DNA from 3 places in the Mycobacterium sp. E2699 genome. Region 3 is predicted to be linked to each of the others. Evidence: predicted binding sites of a transcription regulator. Region 3 holds the regulator's gene; each other region holds the start of a gene.
The links. The regulator LexA, encoded in region 3, represses DNA repair genes until DNA is damaged. The targets are predictions, from matches to a motif close to CGAACANNTGTTCG.
Positions count from the first base shown of each region.

Region 1 (4,995 bases), on a different contig from region 3:
GGCCACCGGGGCCGGCGTGTAGTAGCCACCGCGGACCTTGTCGGCCGACGCGGCCGCCTTGCCCGCGAAATTCACGGGTCCAGTATCACTTGCGGATCAACAGATCACCGGGGTCCGCCGCGGCGCGCGGCGCGGGCGGCTCCTCGGCATAGCCGATCGCGATGGCGCCCAGCGGCTCCCAGTCGGCGGGCAGCCCCAGCTCGGCGCGGACCAGCTCGGCGGCGAAGATCGTCGAGCCGATCCAGCAGCTGCCCACCCCGCGGACCGCCAACGCGACCAGCAGGGCCTGCACGGCCGCGCCGACCGCGACGTTGAACATGGTGTGCTCGGCGGCCGTGCGGGCGGCGTCGGGGTAGGCGTGGGCGCCCTCGGGCACCAGGAACGGGATCACCACTTCGGGTGCGTCGTAGAGGATTTGGCCGCGCGCCAGCCGCCGTTCGACGGAGTCGGCGGGGCGCCCGTCACCGGCGAGGTCGGAGCGCCACTTGTCCTTCATGCGGTCCAGCAGCCGGGTCCGGGCGGACGGATTCCGCAGCCACACGAACCGGACCGGCCGGGTGTGGTGGGGGGCCGGCGCGGTGAGGGCCTCGGCGACGGCTTCCTCGATGAGCTCCGGCGGCACGGGCTCGGCGCCGAACCGGCGCACCGACCGGCGCAACAGCTGGGCCTGCCGGCGGCCCATGTCGAGGGCCTCGGCGGTGCCGAGCCAGAACAGGTCCTCCCCGCCGGGCCGCAGCAGCTGTCGCGCGGTCGTGCCGTCGTCGGTGACGACGTGGGCGGGCAGCCCGCGCACGACGGCCACCGGCATCGCGGTCAGCTTGCCCTTGACCAGATCGGCGGCGGCCGCGACCTCGTCGGCGATCGCGATCTCGGTGACCACCAGCTCGTTGCCGTGCGCATCGACGGCCCCCGAATACCCGTGCAGCACGCGAAGACCGGCCGCGCCGACCGCCGCGTCGGTCTGGCCGTTGCGCCAGGCGCGGCCCATCGTGTCGGTGATGACGACGGCGACGTCGACGCCGAGCCGCTCGCGCAGCCCGGCGCGCAGCGCCGCGGCGCTGGCGTCGGGGTCGACCGGGAGCAGCGCCAGCTCGTCGCGGCCCACGTTGGACCCGTCCACCCCGGCAGCGGCTTGGACCAGGCCGAGCCGGTTCTCGGTGATCAGGGTCTGGCCCTTGCGCGCCAGCACGCGCACCGCCTCGTCGTCGACGAGCTTGCGGCGCAGCCGATCGCGCGCCTCGGCATCGGCCGGGGCCGGCACGAGGCGCCCCTCGCACTTGGAGACGACCTTGCTGGTCACCACGACGACGTCGCCGTGGCGCAGCCAGGGCGCCGCCGCGGCGACGGCCGCGGCCAGGTCGTCGCCGGGCCGGAATTCGGGCAGCCCGGCGACGGGCAGGATCTCGACGGCGGCCGCGGTGCCGTGCTCACTCACCGGTCCACGCCCGCGAGCTCCAGCCCGGCGCGGACCATCTCGGCCGTCGCCTTGGGGTCGCTCATCAAGAGCGGCACCGCGCGCACCGCCACCCCCTCGACGTCGGCCCGGTCGCCCTCGTGGATCAGCCAGCAATCCAGTATGCCGGTGGCCCGCCGCGCGCCGAAGTGCCGGCCGACGGCCTCCGCGGTGGACTCCACCCCGATCACCGACAGGCAGGCATCGGCCATGCCGCGCAACGGCTTTCCGCCGATGATCGGCGAGTAGCCGACGACCGGGGCGCGGGCCGCCCGCAGCGCCCCGCGGATGCCCGGGACGGCGAGGATCGCGCCGACGCTGACCACCGGGTTGGACGGCGCCAGCAGGACGACGTCGGCGTCGGCGATGGCGGTCACCGCTTCGGCTGCGGCGCCGGCCTTTTCGGCGCCGACGAACGCGAAGCTGTGCGTGGGCACCTGCGCCCGGTAGCGCACCCACCACTCCTGGAAGTGGATCGCGCGGCGGCGGTCGTCGGCCGGATCGGTGATCACGACGTGCGTCTCGCACCGGTCGTCGGTCGCCGGCACCAGCCGCGCGCCGGGCTGCCAGCGATCGCACAGCGCGGTGGTGATCTGTGACAGCGGGTAGCCCGCGTTGAGCATCTGGGTGCGTACCAGGTGGGTGCCCAGGTCGCGGTCGCCGAGCTGGAACCAGTCGGGCTGCACGCCGTAGCGCGCCAATTCCTCCTTGGCGTGCCAGGTTTCGTCGCGGTGACCCCACCCGCGCTCCGGGTCGACGCCTCCACCTAAGGTGTACATGCAGGTGTCCAGATCCGGACAGACGCGCAACCCGTGGATCCAGGCGTCATCGCCGACGTTGACGATCGCGGTCAGCTCGTGGCTGTCGGTCGCCGGGCCCTGTTGCGTTTGGAACTGACCCAGCCCGAGCAGCTGTTGAATCCCCAGCAGGAAACGGGCGCCGCCAACCCCACCGACCAGAGCGGTGACCTTCACTTGACCTTCACAGGGCTCGACAGTACTGCCCGTGTCGGGATTGTGATGGACACGCCGAAGACCCGAAAACAACAGAAACGCCGAAATTTCGTCACGAGATGATATGGAAATTGGCCATTACGCTTGACCAAGCAGGTCAACAAGTGTCTAATCACAACAGTGTCATTTCCCGGTTGGCCGGCCGATTCCGGTGTCGCAGACCGAGATTCGATCACTTGTTCGAATTGTCTGTACATCAGAACAGTGGGAAGCACTCACTCTCTCAAATCAAAGCTGAGGAGGCGGACGAAGCATGTCTTATGAGCACCTTCGGGGCGTTATGACAGGCACACCGCACACCATGATCGGCTCGGCGCCGGCGGCACCCGTCCGCCCGCACCTGACTGTGGTTCCCGATGCCCCAGTCGCTTTCGAGCCCGAACCCCTGCCGCCGGCGACACCGGATCAGTGGCAGGACCGCGCCCTGTGCGCGCAGACCGACCCCGAGGCCTTCTTCCCGGAGAAGGGCGGCTCCACCCGCGAGGCGAAGAAGATCTGCCTGGGTTGCGAGGTTCGCCACGAGTGCCTCGAGTACGCCCTGGCGCACGACGAGCGCTTCGGCATCTGGGGCGGGCTCTCCGAGCGCGAGCGCCGCCGCCTCAAGCGCGGCATCGTCTGACCCCGGCGCGCGGCGACGCGCCCGCCGCGCAACGTCATTCGTCGTCGATGGTGGGGTCGATGACCGAGGGTTCGACGTCGAGGTAGATGGCCACCTGCGCCACCAGGATCTCGTGCAACAACTCGCCGAGTTCGTCGGTGTCCTTGGCGCGTCGCTCGATCGGCTTGCGGAACAAGACAATTCGTGCCCGCGTGGAGTTGCCGCGGACGTCGACGCCGGCCGGGATCAGCCGGGCGAGCGCGATCGGGCCGTCGGCGATGACCTCCGGCGGCCACTGCACGCTGTCGGGATCCTTGGCGGCGATCCGCGGGATCTCGTCGACGGCCACGTCGAGCTCGGACACCCGCTCCTGCCAGCGCCGCTCGATGGGCTCGTAGGCCTCCAGCACCGCCATGTCGAACCGCTCGGCCCGGCTGCGCCAGCCCGGCACCGTCGGCGGCAGCAGCGGGCCGCGCATGTCGCGACCCCGGCGCGACGCGCGGTAGGAAGCCGACCGGCGCCCGGGCCGATCGCTTTGCGGGGAGCCGCCGGAATCGCCCACGCGCCGATGGTAACGGTTGTACATCGCGGGTCGAGCGGATGCGCGTGTCCGGCGCTTCCGTGGCGTTTGCGCACGATAGCCTTTCGGCGTGAACGTTCCCCGTCGCTGTTGCCGGCCCGGGTGTCCGCACTACGCCGTGGCGACCCTGACGTTCGTCTACTCGGACTCGACGGCGGTGGTGGGCCCACTGGCCACCGCGCGCGAACCGCATTCGTGGGACCTGTGCGTCGGCCATGCCGGCCGGATCACCGCGCCCCGCGGCTGGGACCTCGTGCGCCACGCCGGACCCCTCTTTTCCGAGCCCACCCACCCGGACGAGGACGACCTGGTCGCCCTCGCCGACGCGGTGCGGGAGGGCCGCCCGGGCGACGCGGGCCGTTCCCGCCCGATCGCCGGTGCGCCCCGAAACGGCTTCGACGGGTTCGCCGATCCCCACATCCACGCCGGAACCCAGGCCACCGCGCCGAGCAGCGGGCTGCTCGCGCCGCCTGAGCACCGTTCCGGTCGCCGCCGCGGACATTTGCGGGTGTTGCCGGACCCCTCGGACTAGTTTCGACTGGCCGGGACTGGCTCCCACTTGCCGGGTCTAACGCGCCGCAGGTTCTTCCCGGGCCGATAGGCTGACGCCAAGGGACCCATCATCAGGAGCGTCAGGAGTTCGCATGTCTCGGTCCGCCGCGACCGTCCGGCGCGTCGTCAAGGCGTACGACGTTCGCGGGCTGGTCGGAGAGGAACTCGACGAGCCGCTGGTCGCCGATCTGGGCGCCGCCTTCGCCACGTTGATGCGCGGTGAGGGCGCTCGGCAGGTGGCGCTCGGCCACGACATGCGGGACAGTTCGCCGGCGTTGGCCGCGGCCTTCGCTCGCGGGGTGACGAGCCAGGGCCTGGACGTGGTGCGGATCGGTTTGGCGTCCACCGACCAGCTTTATTTCGCCTCCGGGCTGTTGGACTGCCCGGGCGCGATGTTCACCGCGAGCCACAACCCGGCGGCCTACAACGGCATCAAGCTGTGCCGGGCCGGCGCCAAACCGGTCGGGGCGGACACCGGGCTGAGCGTCATCAGCGACGATCTCATCGCCGGGGTGCGGCCGTACGACGGCCCGCCCGGGACCGTCAGCGATCGCGACGTCCTGGCCGACTACGGGGCTTTCCTGCGTTCGCTGGTGGACACCTCCGGCCTGCGCCCGCTGCGGGTGGCCGTGGACGCGGGCAACGGCATGGCCGGCCACACCGCCCCGGCCGTCCTCGGCGCGATCGACTCGATCACCTTGCTGCCGTTGTACTTCGAACTCGACGGTTCGTTTCCCAACCACGAGGCCAACCCGCTTGACCCGGCCAACCTGGTGGACCTGCAGAAGTTCGTCCGCGA
Region 1 is NZ_LZJH01000136.1:6,991-11,985, forward strand. Features, by position in the region: gene A5696_RS23345 (class I SAM-dependent methyltransferase) at 1-75, opposite strand, end outside; gene A5696_RS23350 (coenzyme F420-0:L-glutamate ligase) at 86-1,435, opposite strand; gene cofD (2-phospho-L-lactate transferase) at 1,432-2,427, opposite strand; gene A5696_RS23360 (WhiB family transcriptional regulator) at 2,747-3,085, shown strand; gene A5696_RS23365 (metallopeptidase family protein) at 3,120-3,542, opposite strand; gene A5696_RS23370 (DUF3499 domain-containing protein) at 3,715-4,176, shown strand; partial or broken gene manB (phosphomannomutase/phosphoglucomutase) at 4,289-4,995, shown strand, end outside.
Region 1: the regulator LexA is predicted to act here: its motif matches at 2,636-2,649, upstream of cofD (2-phospho-L-lactate transferase).

Region 2 (4,995 bases), on a different contig from region 3:
CTCGTCGCGGGTGGAGAACTGCAGGCCGCCGTCCAGGTACAGGCGCATATCGTTGCCACGCCGGGTCACCACGATCTCCTGATAGGGCGTGTGCCGGTAGGCGACGATCGGGTCGGCGTAAAGCCGTTGCCTGCTGGTGGTTTCGATGTCGCCCGAGCGCGCCAGCAGGGTGGCGAGCAGGCCGAGCGCGGCGGTGAGGGCGCACAGCGCCGTCGCGAGTTGCCGCGGCGAGACGACGCGCCGCAGCAGGAAGAGCGCCACCACGGCCGCCGCCGCGAGGTTGACGATGCCGGTGGCCGCCGCGCCGCGGATCATGCCCAGCTGCGGCAGCAGCAGGAACGGCCACACCAGCCCGCCCAGCAGCGCGCCCAGGTAGTCGGCGGCGTTGAGGTTGGCCAGCGCCCGGCCGGAATCGGAGGCGTCCACCGTGCGCCCGCGTTGCAGCAGCGTCATCAGCAGCGGCACCTCGGCGCCGACCAGGCCGCCGATCAGCGCCGTTCCGACCGCCAGCACCCACGTCGAGCCGACCGAGCCGTCCAGGAACGCGAACACGACGTACAGCGCCGCCGCGGACAGCCCACCGATGATGCCGAGGGCCGCCTCGACGGCGACGAACGCGATCGCCGCGTGCGCCAGCAGCGGCTTGACCAGCAGGGCCCCGGCGCCGAGCGCGGCGATGTAGCCCGCGACGATCAGCGACGTGGCGACGATGCCCCCGCCGTTGAGGCTGGCCGACAGCGTCAGCAGCGCGAGCTCGTAGATGATGCCGCAGGCCGCGCACGCCGCGACGGCGGCCAGCAGCACGGCGCGCCACCGCGGGGAAGCATCCACGACCGTCATGACACCGCCGCGGCGGTCACCCCTCCCACGGCGAGCAGTATCAACGCCACCGCGAACGAACCGGGATGCAGCTCCGGCTCGTCGACGTGCTCGTGGAAACTGCCCGGGATCAGCAGGTGCATCGCCAGCAGCGCGATCGCCAGCAGGATCACGCCCATCAGCCCGTACACCGCCACGCCGAGCAGGCCCTGCCCCAGTTGGCTGTAGCTGTTGGTGATGGCGCTGATGATGACGGCGGTCAGCGATATGTACATGGCGCCCGCGACGACGACGGCGTTGGGGCGGCGATCGATGAACACCAGTTGGCGCAGCCTTCCGGGGGTCAGCCAGTCGACCATGTAGAAGCCGATGAGCAGCACGGCCATGCCGACCGCGAAGTACAGGATCGTCGCGAGCGCTCCCTTCAGGACGGGAGTGACGTCGACGGTTCCGATCTCGACGGCGAGGTACATGGTTGTCTCCTTTGCTTTCAATCGCCTAAGCCATCACTTGGTCCCGCCGGGGCCGCCCGGGGTGCCGCCGGCGCCGCCCGACGGGGATCCGGGGAAGAAGCCGGGGCCGAGGAAGATGAACGAGCCGTGGCTGTATCCGGCGCTCAGGGGTTCGACGCGGATGCTGCACGGTTGGTTGCCGTCGGGACCGACGATCACGATGTTGTTGCTGTAGCGCAGGTACTGGTTGCTGCCGTTGGCGGCGCGCGCCTCGGGCTCCTGATAGTCGGCGAGGGAGTCGGCGACCTGCTCGGGCGATCCGGTGCACAGGTAGCGCGTTCCGTTCACGTCCCGCGAGTACTCGTGGTAGTGGCCCGCGATGTACGAGCCGATGTCCTTCTGCTGCAAGATGATTCCGAACACCAGGCAGGCGACGGCCGCGACGGCCAGCGCGCCGGAGATCAGGAACAGGCGATTGCGGCTCACGGCCGCCACCTGCTCGCCGTGTGGACCACCAGGCCGCCGGAGCCCGGCCGCGGGTACAGGTGCCAGGTCTGCCATCGCCAGCCCGCGCCGTCGGGTTCGGCCGCCAGGGCGGTCAGGGCCGCGTCGTCGCCGGGGAAGGTGCCCCCGAGCCAACCCGGGCGGCCCGCGCACCGGTCGCGCAGTTCGCTCGCCAGCCGGCGGAAGCTCGCCTCGTCGTGCGTTTCGGTGCGGGATTGCAGGCGGTAGCCGGGGGCCTCCGACCGCCGCGGCAGGTCGCCGCCCACGGCCCGCGCCGTGCACGAGACCTGCTCGGAGAAGCCGCCTTTCGCGTGCTCGACCGCAACCACGTGCGACGCGCCGAGGACGCCGAGCCGCAGCGCGCCGCCGTCGGGGTGCCGCAGCCAGCAGGTGGCCAGCGGCGCCGGCGCGGGCGCGTTGAGCGCGAGTCCCAGCCGCTCGCCGGAGACGTCCGCCGGGGTCACGGCGAGCCGATGGAGGGGCACCGTGCGCGACCTAGGGGGCCGAGGGCGGGGGCGCGGGGTAGACGGTGAGCTCGCCGGTCAGCACCGGCTTGCCCGTCGAGATCTCCCAGGGCATGCCCGGGGCCCAGCGCTCGAAGGACAGCAGGGCGGTCTCGTCGGCGTTGGTGCAGTCGAGGAATTCCATCTCGCCGCCGGCCGGCAGTCCGGTGGTGCCCTCGGTGGTGTAGGAGGCGTGGCCGCGCTCCGACTCGTGAAACGCCACGCCGTCGACGACATACGAGTCGCCGGGCTGCAACGTGAGGTCCTTGCGGGTGACCCACATGGCCAGCTCCAGGCGCCCGTCGTCCTCCTCGACGCTGAACCAGACCGGCTGGTCGCCGCCTTCCAGCAGGTGCTCCCACCACACGAACGGGCCCTCGCGAAACGTCACCGACCCGCGGACCACGTAGTCGACGCCGCCGTAACTGACGATGGCGCCCGGACCTAGCTGGCGGGGCCCGAACTGCGGCATCGCGTTGAAGGACAGGGGGTCCTGGCGTCCGCTGGGGCGGGCGGCCTTCTTCGGGCGCCGCAAAGCGATGACCAGCACCACGATGGAGGCGATGAACAGCACGGCCGCGAGGACGAGCAGGAGTGTTGCCACACCAAACCTTCCATGCCACAGTGCCGGCCGCAGTGCCGGAGCGAACGTGGGCTATAAGTTAACAGCTTTCGGCCGGCGCAGCGTGTCTACCGGATCCCGTCGGCCACGCCCGCTAGGCTCTCGAACAGCTGTTCGTATGAAGGAGCCGGTAATGCGCGTGCTGGGCGTCGACCCCGGACTGACCCGATGTGGCCTGTCGGTCGTGGAGAGCGGTCGTGGCCGCAACGTCGTCGCGCTCGACGTCGACGTGGTGCGCACCCCGTCGGACGCGCCGCTGGCCAAGCGGTTGCTGGCCATCAGCGACGCCGTCGAGCACTGGCTGGCCACCCATCAGCCGGACGTGGTGGCCGTCGAGCGGGTGTTCTCCCAGGTGAACGTGACGACCGTGATGGGCACGGCCCAGGCCGGCGGCGTCGTCGCGCTGGCGGCGGCCCGCCGCGGCATCGACGTGCACTTCCACACCCCCACCGAGGTGAAGGCCGCGGTCACCGGCAACGGCGCCGCGGACAAGGCGCAGGTCACCGCGATGGTCACCAGAATCCTTGCGCTGCAAGCCAAACCGACACCGGCCGACGCCGCCGACGCGCTGGCGCTGGCGATCTGCCATTGCTGGCGGGCGCCGATGATCGCCCGGATGGCCGCCGCCGAGGCCCTGGCCGCCCAGCAGCGGCACGCCTACCGGGCGCGGTTGCAGGCCGAGCTGAAGGCCACCCGATGATCGCCTCGGTGCGCGGGGAGGTGCTCGAGGTGGCGCTCGATCATGCGGTGATCGAGGCCGCCGGCGTCGGCTACCGGGTCAACGCGACGCCGTCGACGCTGGCGACGCTGCGCACCGGGACCGAGGCCCGGCTGATCACCGCGATGGTCGTCCGTGAGGATTCGCAGACGCTGTACGGGTTCGCCGACTCCGACACCCGCGACCTGTTCCTGACGCTGCTGTCGGTGTCGGGGGTGGGGCCCCGGCTGGCGATGGCGACGCTGGCCGTGCACGACGCCGCGGCGCTGCGCCACGCGCTGCACGACGGCGACGTCGCCGCGCTGACCCGGGTGCCCGGCATCGGCAAGCGCGGCGCCGAGCGGATGGTGCTGGAACTGCGGGACAAGGTGGCGCCCGCCGGCGGTGCCACCCCGGGCGTCGCGGCCGTCAACGGCAACGCGGTCCGCGGCCCGGTGGTGGAGGCCCTGGTCGGACTGGGTTTCGCCACCAAGCAGGCCGAGGAGGCCACCGACAGGGTGCTGGCCGCCGAACATGAGGCCACGACGTCCGGTGCGCTGCGGGCCGCCCTGTCGTTGCTGGGCAAGTCGCGATGACGGACGACTACCCCGACCGTGACGTCTCCCCGGCGCTGACCGTGGGTGAGGGCGACATCGACGTCAGCCTGCGGCCCCGGACTTTGGGGGAGTTCATCGGCCAGCCGCGGGTGCGCGAGCAGCTGCAGTTGGTGATCGAGGGCGCCAAGAACCGCGGCGGCACACCGGACCACATCCTGCTGTCCGGCCCGCCGGGGCTGGGCAAGACCTCGCTGGCGATGATCATCGCGGCCGAGCTCGGCTCGTCGTTGCGGGTGACGTCGGGCCCGGCGCTGGAACGCGCGGGCGACCTGGCCGCGATGCTGTCCAACCTGGTCGAGCACGACGTGCTGTTCATCGACGAGATCCATCGCATCGCGCGGCCCGCCGAGGAGATGCTCTACCTGGCGATGGAGGACTTCCGGGTCGACGTGGTGGTGGGCAAGGGACCCGGCGCGACGTCGATTCCGCTGGAGGTGGCGCCCTTCACCCTGGTGGGCGCCACCACCCGGTCGGGCGCGCTGACCGGCCCGCTGCGCGACCGGTTCGGCTTCACCGCGCACATGGACTTCTACGAGCCCGCCGAGCTGGAGCGGGTGCTGGCGCGCTCGGCCGGGATCCTCGGCATCGAGCTGGGCGCCGAGGCCGGCGCCGAGATCGCGCGGCGCTCGCGGGGCACCCCGCGGATCGCCAACCGGCTGCTGCGCCGGGTCCGCGACTTCGCCGAGGTGCGCGCCGACGGGGTGATCACCCGCGACGTCGCCAAGTCCGCGCTGGCGGTTTACGACGTCGACGAGCTGGGCCTGGACCGGCTGGACCGGGC
Region 2 is NZ_LZJH01000101.1:8,247-13,241, reverse strand. Features, by position in the region: gene A5696_RS18425 (polyamine aminopropyltransferase) at 1-840, opposite strand, end outside; gene A5696_RS18420 (DUF350 domain-containing protein) at 837-1,292, opposite strand; gene A5696_RS18415 (DUF4247 domain-containing protein) at 1,326-1,757, opposite strand; gene A5696_RS18410 (DUF2617 family protein) at 1,754-2,260, opposite strand; gene A5696_RS18405 (DUF4178 domain-containing protein) at 2,271-2,882, opposite strand; gene ruvC (crossover junction endodeoxyribonuclease RuvC) at 3,034-3,600, shown strand; gene ruvA (Holliday junction branch migration protein RuvA) at 3,597-4,193, shown strand; gene ruvB (Holliday junction branch migration DNA helicase RuvB) at 4,190-4,995, shown strand, end outside.
Region 2: the regulator LexA is predicted to act here: its motif matches at 3,004-3,017, upstream of ruvC (crossover junction endodeoxyribonuclease RuvC).

Region 3 (4,995 bases):
CCGGCAAGATGTTCTACACCACCGACACCGGCGCCAAATTCGTGTACGGCCCGGTCCTGGACAAATACGAGGCGTTGGGCGGGCCGGTGAGCAGCGACCTCGGGTTCCCGACGATCAACGAGGTTCCCGGCCTGGCCGGACCGGACAGCCGGGTGGCCACCTTCTCGGCCAGCGACAAGCCGGTGATCTTCTGGACCCCAGACCACGGCGCCTTCGTGGTGCGCGGCGCGATGAACGCCGCGTGGGACAAGCTCGGCAGCTCGGGCGGGGTGCTGGGGGCACCGACCGGCGACGAGACGTACAACGGTGAGGTCACGTCCCAGAAGTTCAGCGGCGGCGAGATCTCCTGGAACAGGAAGACCAAGGAGTTCAGCACCAACCCTGCGCAACTGGGCGACCAACTGAAGGGCCTGCAGGTCGCGATCGACCCCGCCGCGGCCATCAACATGGCCTGGCGGGCGGCCGGTGGCGCCACCGGCCCGCTGGGCGCCAAGCAGGGCGGCAACTACCCGATCGGCGGCGACGGGATCGCCCAGAACTTCGCCGGCGGCAAGGTGTTCTTCAACCCGGCCACCGGTGCGAACGCCCTCGAGAGCGACATCCTCGCCAAGTACGAGTCGCTGGGCGGGCCGGCCGGCAGCGACCTCGGTTACCCCACCGCCAACGAGTCCGACGGCGGCATCGGCCCCTCCAGCCGCGTCGCCACCTTCGCGGCGGCCGACAAGCCGGTGATCTTCTGGACCCCCGATCACGGCGCGTTCGTGGTGCGGGGCGCGATGAAGGCCGCGTGGGACAAGCTCCGCGGCCCCAACGGCAAGCTCGGTGCCCCGGTCGGCGATCAGGCCGTCGACGGCGACGTGGTTTCGCAGCAGTTCACCGGCGGCAAGATCTCGTGGAACCGGGCGAAGAACTCGTTCAGCACCGACCCGTCGAACCTGGCTCCCTTGCTGTCCGGCCTGCAGGTCTCGGGGCAGAACCAGCCGAGCACCGCGGCGATGCCCTCGCACGGCAAGAAGTTCGCCTGGCGCTGGTGGTGGGTGGCGGCCGCCGTCGGGGTGCTGCTGCTGATCGCCCTGTTGGCGCTGACGGCGGTGGGAATGCGCCGGCGCCGCGCCCGCCGCGGCCCCGTCACCGCCGCCTACGAACCCGAGCGCGACGTCCATGCCGGTTACGAGGGCCCGCTTGACGGGCACTGGGAGCGCGAAGACGCCGACCTCGCGACCGACCATTTCCCGGTCGGAGACGTCGCGGCGGCCGAAGGCCAGCCGCACGCCGACGCCGAATCCGCGGGGCGGGTCAGCTGGAGCCGAGCGGCCGGTGGGTACGGCGAAGGCGAATCCGACCACGGCGCAACCGAATTCGAGGATGCAGTCGCCGAAGACGAGAATCCCGACGCGGTGGACACGGATTCCATACCCATCGTCTCGGCGGCGGCACTGTCGGAGGTGGGCTATCCCGACGTGCCCGTGCAGGACCGCCGCGAGGAGGCCGGCTACGAGGGCGCCGACCATGAGGAGGCGGGCTACGAAGAGGCCGGCTACGAGGAGGCCGGTTACGAAGAGGCCGGTTACGAGGAGGCCGGCTACGAGGGGACGGGCCACGAGGAGGTGGGCCATGAGGGGGCCGCCGCCGAGGAGGCCGGGCCGTCCCGCACGGTCGTTCCCGAGGCGGCGGCCGTGGCCGCCGCGGAATCCCGCGTCGGTCGGCACGCTGCCGCGGATGACGAGGAGCCGTCGGAGGTGGCCTCAGCGGCCGGCGGGGCGTCGGCACCCGGTCGGCGCCCGACGATCCGCCTGCCGCTGGACGACCCGTACCAGGTGCCCGACGGCTATCCGATCAAGGCCAGCGCGAGCTTCGGCCTGTACTACACGCCCGGCAGCCCCCTCTATCACGACACCCTGGCCGAATTGTGGCTGTCCAGCGAAGAAGTCGCGCAAGCCAACGGCTTCCACAAGGCCGACTGAGTCAGGGCCGGCCGAGCGCGGCTAGATCTTGCGGATCACCGTGACGACTTTGCCGAGCACGGTGGCGTCGTTGCCCGGGATCGGGTCGAACGCCGGGTTGTGCGGCATCAGCCACACCTGACCGCCCGCGCGCTTGAACGTCTTGACCGTGGCCTCGCCGTCGATCATGGCGGCCACGATGTCCCCGTTGTCCGCGACGTGCTGCTGGCGCACCACGACCCAGTCGCCGTCGCAGATCGCGGCCTCGACCATCGAATCGCCCACCACCTTGAGCAAGAACAGCGTGCCCTCGCCGACCAACTCGCGGGGCAGCGGGAAAACATCCTCGACGGCCTCTTCGGCGAGTATCGGCCCACCGGCGGCGATGCGCCCCAGCACGGGGACGTAGCTGGGCTCGGGCAGGGCGTCCGAGCCCGCGACGTCGGTGACCGGCGCCGCGTCGGTGGCGTCCTCGGCGCCCCGGACGTCCACGGCCCGCGGCCGGTTCGGGTCGCGGCGCAGGTATCCCTTGCGCTCCAGCGTGCGCAGTTGGTGCGCCACCGAGGACGTCGAGGTCAGTCCGACGGCATCGCCGATCTCCCGGATGCTCGGCGGGTAGCCGCGGCTGGTGACCGACGCGCGGATGACGTTGAGAATGGTTCGCTGCCGTTCGGTCAGCGAGGAATCTGCGGGGGGCGAGCTGCTTGATGGGGTGTCGTTGCTGTCGCTCATGCACCGAATGTAGCCGCACCGGGGCGAAGAATCAAACATGTGTTCGACTCGCGTGTCGTGCTGCGGCGGCGGCCCGCCGAAACACCCCCGGAGCGGCCGAATAACAAAGGTGTAACTCTTCGATCGATCGGGTATCTCAACGCCATGTCAGAGGTCGCGCCCCGAAAGTTGTCGGTGGGGTGCTCTAGCGTTTTGCTCGTCCGACACGCTTCGCTCAAATGTTCGGTTATCGAACACACGAGCGACTATAGTCGAACACACGAGCGAGAATGAGTTGACCGGAGGAACGCAGATGACCATCATCCACACAGTCGCGCCGCGTACGTCCGGCGTCCGGCGCCCGGTCAACGGGCCGGCGCAGGGTCTCCGCCACGGCCGGGACGGCCTTGCGCGTTTTCACCGGCCCGGCCCGGCCAGGCCGGCGGGTGCGGCGCCGCGCTACCACGGCACCGGTGTGGCGATGTCGGTTGCCCCGCACCGGACGCGTCGGCCCGTCACGCTGGCGACGACGGTGGGGCTGGCGCTGGTCGCCGCGGCCATCACCCTGTGGCTGGGCCTGGTCGCCAACATCGGGCAGGCGGTCAACGGCGATTCCGCGGGAGCGACCGCCGCGGTCCCCGATCGGCTGGCCGTCGTGCGGGTCGAGCCCGGGGAGTCCCTGCAGGATGTCGCGCACCGGGTGGCGCCCGACGCGCCGGCCCGCCAGGTCGCCGAGCGGATCCGCGAACTCAACGACCTCAACTCACCCTCGCTGGCCGCGGGCCAGACGTTGATCGCGCCGGTCGGCTGACCCGGCGAATCGGCGAAAGGTGTCCGTCCCAAGCCGGGGAGCGCACGGGTACGCTCGGGGTGTTCTGCGACCCCGGATGTGAGCACGGCGAAGGAGCGGTCATGCACTGTCCGTTCTGCCGTCATCCCGACTCCCGGGTGATCGACTCGCGGGAGACCGACGAGGGCCAGGCCATCAGGCGCCGCCGGTCCTGCCCCGAGTGCGGGCGACGTTTCACCACCGTCGAAACCGCGGTGCTGGCCGTGGTCAAACGCAGCGGCGTCACCGAGCCCTTCAGCCGGGAAAAGGTCATCAGCGGGGTCCGTCGGGCATGTCAGGGCCGCCAGGTCGACGACGACGCGCTGAATCTGCTTGCCCAGCAGGTGGAAGACACCGTGCGCGCCGCGGGGTCGCCGGAGGTGCCCAGCCACGAGGTCGGCCTGGCCATCCTGGGCCCGTTGCGCGATCTGGACGAGGTGGCGTACCTGCGGTTCGCGTCGGTGTACCGGTCGTTCTCGTCCGCGGAGGATTTCGAGCGCGAGATCGAGGCGCTGCGCGCGCACCGCAAACTGTCGACGGATCCGGAGCCGGCCGCTCGCTAGGCTGTCGTTATGCCGCCCGATCTGCACCCCGATCTGGAGGCGCTGGCGCCGTTGTTGGGGACCTGGGCCGGTCGGGGCTCGGGCAAGTACCCGACGATCCAGCCCTTCGACTATTTCGAGGAAGTCGTGTTCTCCCATGTGGGCAAGCCGTTTCTGGCTTATTCGCAAAAGACCAAGGCGGTCACCGACGGCAAGCCGCTGCACGCCGAGACGGGATATCTGCGGGCGCCGCGGCCGGGCGAGGTCGAGCTGGTGCTGGCCCACCCGAGCGGCATCACCGAAATCGAGGTGGGCACCTATTCGGTGACCGGCGACCGCATCGACGTCGAGCTGTCGACGGGTTCCGGCGGGACAATCGGCCTGACCCCGACCGCCAAAGAGGTTACGGCGCTTGGCCGGTCGCTGCGCATCGACGGCGACGAGCTGTCCTACAAGGTGCGCATGGGCGCGGTGGGGCAGCCCTTACAGGATCACCTCGACGCGGTGCTGCACCGCCGGGTCTGAGTCGCTCAGTCGACCTGCCGGACACCGTCGTTGACGACGCGCCCCGCCACGCCCACCCACCCCTCGGCGTTCCACGTGGTGTCGATGACCGACCCCTTGCCCTGCGTGATGTGCAGGTCGCGGCTGAGGTAGTCGGTGATCCGCATCGCCGCCGAGCCGGTCGCCTCGTCCTCCGGCACGCCGAGGTTTGCGAAAAACCCCCGCGCACGCACCGAGCCGGCCGGCCGATCGACCCAGGCCCACAGGTAGTGCGCGACGTCGACGGGAAAGTCGGCCGGGTCGGCGGCCAAAACGTCGTCGGCGGAACCGAATTCGTGAATGGCCAATTCCGGGGCCCACTCCGAGCGGGCGCTGATTCGCGTCAGTTCGCCCGGATAGCTCACCTGGACCAGGCCCGCCGGCACCTGCAGCGTTTTGATCGGCCGGCCGTTTTCGCGCAGCCACC
Region 3 is NZ_LZJH01000104.1:110,145-115,139, reverse strand. Features, by position in the region: gene A5696_RS19230 (LGFP repeat-containing protein) at 1-1,964, shown strand, start outside; gene lexA (transcriptional repressor LexA) at 1,986-2,675, opposite strand; gene A5696_RS19220 (LysM peptidoglycan-binding domain-containing protein) at 2,968-3,465, shown strand; gene nrdR (transcriptional regulator NrdR) at 3,567-4,046, shown strand; gene A5696_RS19210 (peroxynitrite isomerase) at 4,056-4,550, shown strand; gene A5696_RS19205 (PhzF family phenazine biosynthesis protein) at 4,556-4,995, opposite strand, start outside.